Regions from separate parts of the Paenibacillus sp. TC-CSREp1 genome, predicted to be linked through region 2. Evidence: riboswitches for the same ligand, from Rfam matches in the RefSeq annotation. Region 2 holds a riboswitch; the other holds the start of a gene.
The links. Region 2 has a riboswitch for cyclic di-AMP ahead of ACQSGY_RS08025 (3D domain-containing protein). Riboswitches for the same ligand answer to the same signal wherever they lie in the genome.
Positions count from the first base shown of each region.

Region 1 (3,876 bases), on a different contig from region 2:
TAACATTCCGGTATAATCAATTCTGTTGCCGATAATTTACGACATGCGGTCGTGGTGGAATGGCAGACACGCTATCTTGAGGGGGTAGTGGGCGTACGCCCGTGGAGGTTCGAGTCCTCTCGACCGCATCATATGAAGTGTTATTGAAGGAAGCTTCCCTGTACGGGAGGCTTCTTTTTTTGTCTTTTGATCCTGCATAAATAACAGCTGAAAGGCGACAACGGGCGGAGATAAGTTTCATTAGCTGCGTAAAAAAGCCACCCTGTAAACCGAGCAGAACCGAGGCTCTGTGGTTTGGGGCAGCTTTTTTCAAAGTGTAGAAACGGGTGTTATTTATTTCAATAATTTCTGAATATCCTCTACAATTTTATCAGGTGTAGTCTGGGGAGCATAACGCTTCACAACGTTCCCTTCCTGATCGACAAGGAATTTGGTGAAGTTCCATTTGATGGCCTTGGAGCCGAGCAGACCTGGTGCTTCCTTAGTAATATGCTGGAATAGCGGGTGAGCACTGGCACCGTTAACGTCAATCTTCTCAAACATAGGGAAGCTTACGCCATAGTTCATCTGACAGAACTCAGCGATGTCATCAGAGGAACCCTTCTCCTGGGCAAACTGGTTGCTGGGAAATCCAAGGACCTCGAAAGGAGCATCCTGAAATTGATCCTGCAGCTCCTGCAGGCCCTTGAATTGAGGAGTTAGGCCGCACTGGCTTGCGGTATTTACAATTAACAACACTTTGCCGCGATATTGGGACATTTCAATCTCTTGTCCGCGAAGGGTGTTTACTTTGTAATCATAGACTGACATGGGGATCGCCTCCATCATATTATGTTGATAAGTTTATTATATTTTATACAATTAAATAATGCAAAATCAATTTACGGAGGACACTATTATCCTTATCGGCTCACCTTATTCATAGAAGGAATGCAATTCGCTTGATCAATTTTTTGTGCGGGCGAGAATTAGACAGCTTGGAAGAGTTGGATAGCGTATAAGCTCATTGTAAGCGTTATTATTGAAGTTTATTGCCGGAATTCTGACGATTCGGTGATCTGCCCGGACTTTACATGATCATGGCACGGGTGTATGATTCAAAGCGTAATTTGAATTTTAATTATATTGTACCTGAAAAACGAAACAGACGATGATATCGATCGGTCTTACATGCAAGATTTACGAACGATGTTTCAATCGCTGAGTTTCCATTCATCGTGGGTGGAAAACGGGGGAACCAACAGGATGGGCTGTATTACAGCAGCAGACATCCATGGGGTGAATTTTCCGGTGACAGCCGGAAATAGGGCGACTCTCGCGCCCGAATCCGTCAGCTAACCTCGTAAGCGTTAAAGGGAGAGGCAACAAACCGCACGCTGGTTCATGGCGTTTTCGCCATGGATTATTTAAGAAGCGTTTCGGAGGCCTTGGTCCCCACGCTTCTTTTTTGTTGTCTTTTCACGCCAAGGGAGGAACGAATGATGGATACAGAGATGATTTTAGTAACCGCACCAAATGAAGCTGGACGTAAATTTGTGAAGCTGCTAATGTACAAAAAAATGCCTTTTGCCGTTCTGACAAACAGTGCGGGTGAGGAGCGCAAGCTCCGCCGGATCGGAGTAGAGCATGTGATTCGTATGAATACAGCAGCAGCTCAAAAATGGTTTTTGCCGCAGACGAGCGTAGGCAACGTATTTATTTTTGAAAACAGTCTGAACCTGACTTGCCGTTACCTGCAGATTGTTCGCTCCTGGACATCCAAGTCTCTATGCGTGATAACGGAGCAAAGTCATCCAAAAGGCATTTATCGGGGCATGGGTGCGGACAAAATTGTGTATTCGTTAAATGGAGAAGTTGGATTCTTGCTTAATAGTTGCAATAAACTCGAAGCTGAAGCAAGCAGCTTATGATTGATCCTGTGTAAGGTGCCTGTTATAATTACAGGTATGGACTAACGGAATCCGAGGAGACTCATGCTTGTCGTGAGTCTTCTTTTTTATGGATACAGCATGCGCGCCCGGGATCGTCATTGAGTGGCGTACAAGGAGGAATTGGCTTGCCGGATATTGCCGGGTTGAAGTGGTTGTTTTTTGATGTAGGGGATACGCTGGTGGATGAATGGGAGCCTGTTGACGATATTATCGGGCAGTTTGTGCGTGAGGCGAATGCTTACGACTATCCTGTGAAAATTGAGGATGTACGGGAGCTGTTTGCACAATGTTACCAGAACTACGAACAATGGCCTATGAAGGTAGCCATACGGACATACATTCAGGATGAAGGTCACCGCAAACTGATTCAGGAGAAGCTGAAATTCCACAAAGAGCTGGAGCGGCCATTTCCTTCTGCAGCCAAGGTGCTCAAGCAGCTGTCGCAGCACTATCACATAGGCATTATTGCGAATCAGAGCCCGGGGACTGAAATGCGGCTGGAGAGTTATGGACTTCGAAAATATGTTCATGTACTGGCCTGCTCGGCAGAAGAAGGAGTGTCCAAGCCCGACCCGGAATTGTATGCGGTTGCCCTGAAACAGGCTGGTTGTGCCCCGGAGGAAGCGGTGATGATTGGAGATCGGATTGACAATGATATCGTTCCCGCTCGTAGTCTGGGCCTGCATACCATTCGTATTCTCCAGGGATATGGAAGGTTTCAGCCAGTGCAGTCAGAGCATGAGCGTGCAGACTGGACGGTTAAATCATTGGATGAACTGTTGCCGCTGCTCATACCTGATAACGATGCATCTTAGTTCATATGAGCATTAGGTTACATCAGGTCGAGTTAGAGGTTATATGCAGCTGGGCTGTATAACAAATGAAAGACTTAAAAAGGCTGATTCGCGTTGGTAATCGTACCAGACGGCGAGTCAGCCTTTTTTTATATTACGGGATTTTTGAAAGTTGAGATTATTCTGTCATCGGAGTGCAACTGTAAACGTCCTTAGTTCAGCTTATATATAAGTTAGAACAGCATAATAGTCTGGATAATCAGGTACACGTTCAGCACTACGATGATCGCAGCGATAATCCAGGAAACGACCTTGAGCCAGAGTTTATTAACAAACGGGCCCATGCTTTTTTTGTCACTCGTGAACATCACCAGCGGGATAACGGCAAAAGGCAGCTGCAGGGACAGTATAACCTGGCTCAGAATCAGCAGTTCCTCTGTTCCGCGTTCGCCCGCAATGGCGGTTACAATGACGGCCGGAATGATTGCGATCAGCCGTGTGACGAGACGACGCAGCCAGGCCGGAATACGAATATTCAGAAACCCCTCCATGACGATCTGTCCAGCAAGCGTACCTGTGAGGGTAGAGTTCTGACCTGATGCGAGCAAAGCGACGCCAAACAGGATGCTGGCAATGGTGGTGCCGAGCAGCGGAGTCAGCAGATGATATGCATCTGAAATCTCGGCAACCTGGGTCATGCCTGCGCTGTGGAATACTGCCGCCGATACAATCAGGATGGCTGCATTAATGAACAGGGCCAGCGTCAGTGCGATGGTTGAATCCATCGTGGTGTATCGAATCGCTTCTCTTTTCCCCTGAGCTGTCTGCTCGATCTGACGTGTCTGTACGATGGAAGAATGCAGATACAGGTTATGCGGCATGACCGTCGCACCAATGATGCCGATGGCAATGTAGAGCATAGCCGGGTTCTGCAAAAGCTCACTGCTGGGTACGAATCCGTGCAGTACACCGCCCATGTCCGGTTTCGCCAGAAAGAGGTCGATCCCGAAACAGAGCGCAATGGTGGCCATCAGCACGATGACAAGGGTCTCCAGTGCGCGGAAGCCTTTATTTTGCAGGACAAGAATGATCAGCACATCAACAGCGGTAATAATCACCCCATACAGCATGGGGATATTAAACAGTAGTTT
Region 1 is NZ_JBNOKM010000021.1:15,795-19,670, forward strand. Features, by position in the region: tRNA gene ACQSGY_RS25700 (tRNA-Leu) at 46-128, shown strand; gene ACQSGY_RS25705 (glutathione peroxidase) at 334-810, opposite strand; cyclic di-AMP (ydaO/yuaA leader) riboswitch at 1,189-1,364, shown strand; gene ACQSGY_RS25710 (hypothetical protein) at 1,479-1,910, shown strand; gene ACQSGY_RS25715 (HAD family hydrolase) at 2,030-2,746, shown strand; gene ACQSGY_RS25720 (Nramp family divalent metal transporter) at 2,959-3,876, opposite strand, start outside.
Region 1: another riboswitch for cyclic di-AMP. It lies ahead of ACQSGY_RS25710 (hypothetical protein); the one in region 2 lies ahead of ACQSGY_RS08025 (3D domain-containing protein).

Region 2 (3,876 bases):
TAACAGTGGTGCGTATCTTGCAGAGATTTTCCGTGCAGGGATTCAAGGCGTGGACCGTGGTCAATTGGAGGCAGCCCGCTCACTTGGTATGGGCAGAGGCGCTGCGATGCGTTATATTATTTTGCCACAGGCCTTCAAAGCCGTGTTGCCGGCGATCGGTAACGAGTTTGTGACCATCATTAAAGAATCTTCCATTATCTCGGTCATCGGTATGGTGGATATTATGTATCAGGCAAGTGTAGTCAAAAACATTACGTACCAGGGAATGAATCCATTCCTTATTGCGGCAGCGATTTATTTTGTAATGACATTTATTTTGTCCAAGCTGCTGGGTCGATTGGAAAGGAAGTTGGGTGCAAGTGATAGACGTTAGACAATTACACAAATCTTATGGAAAAAATGATGTACTGAAGGGAATTGACGTAACCATCGCCAAAGGTGAGGTTGTTGTGGTAATCGGTCCTTCCGGTTCAGGGAAAAGTACGTTTCTGCGCTGTCTGAACCTGCTGGAGCAGCCAACCTCAGGCCAGATTGAATTTGAGGGTGTATCGATTACTGACCCCAAGCACAATATCAACGCAACTCGTGAAAAGATGGGCATGGTGTTCCAGCATTTTAATCTGTTCCCACATAAAACGGTGCTGCAAAACATCACGATTGCTCCGATTAAGGTGAAGAAACAATCGACGGAGGAGGCCAACAAAATCGCCGAGGATCTTCTAAAGACGGTCGGTTTGGCTGACAAAAAAGATGTGTATCCCAATCAGCTGTCTGGTGGACAAAAGCAGCGGATTGCAATTGCAAGAGCACTGGCTATGCAGCCGCATGTAATGCTGTTTGATGAGCCTACATCAGCTCTGGACCCTGAGATGGTTGGAGAGGTGCTGGAAGTTATGAAACGACTGGCCGAAGGTGGCATGACGATGGTGATTGTTACACATGAGATGGGCTTTGCGCGTGAGGTGGGTGACCGCATCCTGTTCATGGACGGTGGAGTTATTGTTGAAGAAGGTACACCTGATGAGGTGTTTGGCGCTCCCAAGCATCCACGGACACGTGATTTTCTTGCAAAAGTTCTCTAATTGATTTTTATATTCCATTAGAATCAAAGCGTTATCGACCTGATGTGTCGGTAACGCTTTTTTTTAATTTTCGATCAAGAAATGTAACCTTTCTGTTACCTGATTGCTAATGATAATACCTGGGGAATGGATCTGAAATAGTGATTTTTTTATGAAAAAGCAGACTGGATCAGGCTGGTGAATCGCAAAATGGTAACATTTACTACAGCTCATGGTTACAAAATTGTGATATATTGAATGCGGCCGAAATTTCCGGAGAGGAAATGCGGGGGATGTAACAATGCAATTGTCCTGTCATATGGACAGCACACTGCTAGGGGTGAATTAGGAATACATAATGCATCAGCATGTTCAGTACAGCCTATAGGGTGGGTTCCTCCATCCGAATCCGACAACTAACTTCGCAGGCATAATGAGGAGGAAGACCATGTTTAACCACAAACGTATATCAAAAGCAGCCATCGCACTACTGACATCCGTACTATTGATTCAAGCTGTTCCCGCTCACGCAGAATCTGTACATGTTGCTAAAGAGGGAGATACGTTCTTTACGTTATCGAAGCAGTATGGCGTTTCCACAGACAAATTAATGAATGCCAATAAAAATATTTCACCGTATAACATCTATGGTGGTTTGAAAATTACGATTCCGGGCCAGGAAGAAGCAGCGGCGGCACCAGCAAAGATGAAAGCTCAAGCAAATACGGTTAAAGCTGCCAGTCTGGATGTGAATGCCGAGAATAAAGTTGTACAAGCCTGGGGTAAAACCTTTGATTACAGCAAAACCATCAATGTGAAGGCTACAGCATACTCCGCGGATGCTTCTGAAAATGGAGGATGGGGCGCTGTCGATTATTTCGGCAATCCGCTGGAGCTTGGAACCATTGCGGTAGATCCGAAGGTCATTCCTTTTGGCACGAAAGTGCTTGTAACGGGCCATTCACATCCGGGGCTGCCGAAGCAAGCCTTCGTAGCTACGGCACTCGATGCAGGGAGTGCGATTAAAGGCAATCGCATTGATATTTTCATTCCGGGCAGCAAGCAGTTTGTAAATACATTTGGTTTCCAGGATGTTGAGCTTTACGTTTTAAAGTAGTTGCTTGATTAATGGACTTGATTCTGGATGTATCCATGATTAAAAGCTAATAAAATTGAATAACAAACAGATACAGGGTGTTCTTGGGTATTATCATGATGTGTTGTCATGTTAACGCCAAGGAACACCCTGTTTATTGCAGTCAGCTATATTTACTGCTTTTCCTTGGATAGCTTCAGCATTTCATCCAAAGTAACGAGATCATATCCTCGATTCCGCAGTTCCTCAATCACTTCAGGCAATGCTTCAACGGTACCATTCAGATTGGACCCTGTGCCTCCACCGGCATGCTGCAGTACAATGGAGCCGGGTTTGACCGCAGAAAGAATGTTATATTTCACTTTCTCTTTCGGAAGGCCCTTCCAATCCAGAGAATCAACATTCCAGTTAACGATGCTGTAACGCTGCTTTCGAGCCCAGCGAAGCTGTTCCTCATTAATATCACCATATGGGGGGCGAATCATTTTCGGCGTGTATCCGGTCAGACGCTGGATAATGTCTCCAGTACGTAAAATTTGCTTGCGAAAAGCGGTCATGGATAACTTGCTGAATTCAGGATGATTATAGCTGTGATTGCCTATAACATGCCCTTCCTTCACCATACGTTTTACCAGATCTGGATGTTTCTCGGCCCGGCTGCCTACAACAAAAAATGTTGCGCGCACCTTGTATTTTTTTAATACATCCAGCACCTGACCGGTAAATCGCGGATCGGGAACATCATCAAAAGTAAGCGCAACCTGCTTGGTGGAAGGACCGTTTGTTTTAAAGGTGTCCGCATATTTCTGCCGCAGTTGTCCCAAGGTCAGCTGCTCTTCTCCGGTATCTGAAGTGGATGCAGGGGTATGAGACCTTTCCTCAGCGCCTTCTGGGGACACATAAGCATGAGCGGGAGAAAGCGGCAAAGCTCCTAAGCTGATAACCGTAATAAACACAATCATAATGAGGCGTAAACGCATATGTAAAGGCCTCCTTTTTTCAAAAATGACGTTCTTTATGGTATGCCCTGTGATAGTGACTTTTATGCGTGTGTGAGAAGTCTCATTGCACAGTAGACGTCTAGAAAGTCATAATTCTACCATATATCACATATAGAGAAGGACAGGTGGAGTGAGATGAGTACATATGATCTGAAATCCATTCGATTAGAGGTTATTGAAGCCGGAGTGGATAAAGTATTTCTGGTTACTGGCGGGAAAGCTCATATTGGGGCTGTATCGACCTTCTATGTGGACCAGGAGCGCGTTAGCGGTACGACAGTGCATATCCCTGGTCATAAGGAGCAGGAGCTATGTGAGCGGCTTGCCCGAAAGGCAGCTCTTCAATTAAAGGTAACCGTTACGGTAATTATGGGCATTCATTTTGACAGCATCACACGCATGCAAATCGACGAAATCGTGCACACTGCAGAGAGGCTTATGGACGAACATTTGAGCAGGATGCCAGAGCAAACGCAGCTATCTGAGGAGTCGCAGGAAGAGCGGCCGAACTAAAAACGAATATAAACAGGATGTAGAAATTGCTTCTGGTAATCAGGCTTTCATCTTGTTTTAATTTTTTTGTGCTAAAATTGAAACGAGTTACAGAATGCTGCGTATGTATCTATATATACGATGAACTATCACTAGGAGGAATAACCTAATGTCCATTTTCAAAAGATTACGTGACCTGACCATGTCCAATATTAACGCGATTATC
Region 2 is NZ_JBNOKM010000004.1:313,743-317,618, reverse strand. Features, by position in the region: gene ACQSGY_RS08035 (ABC transporter substrate-binding protein/permease) at 1-373, shown strand, start outside; gene ACQSGY_RS08030 (amino acid ABC transporter ATP-binding protein) at 360-1,082, shown strand; cyclic di-AMP (ydaO/yuaA leader) riboswitch at 1,314-1,507, shown strand; gene ACQSGY_RS08025 (3D domain-containing protein) at 1,510-2,178, shown strand; gene ACQSGY_RS08020 (polysaccharide deacetylase family protein) at 2,331-3,137, opposite strand; gene ACQSGY_RS08015 (hypothetical protein) at 3,294-3,671, shown strand; gene ACQSGY_RS08010 (PspA/IM30 family protein) at 3,820-3,876, shown strand, end outside.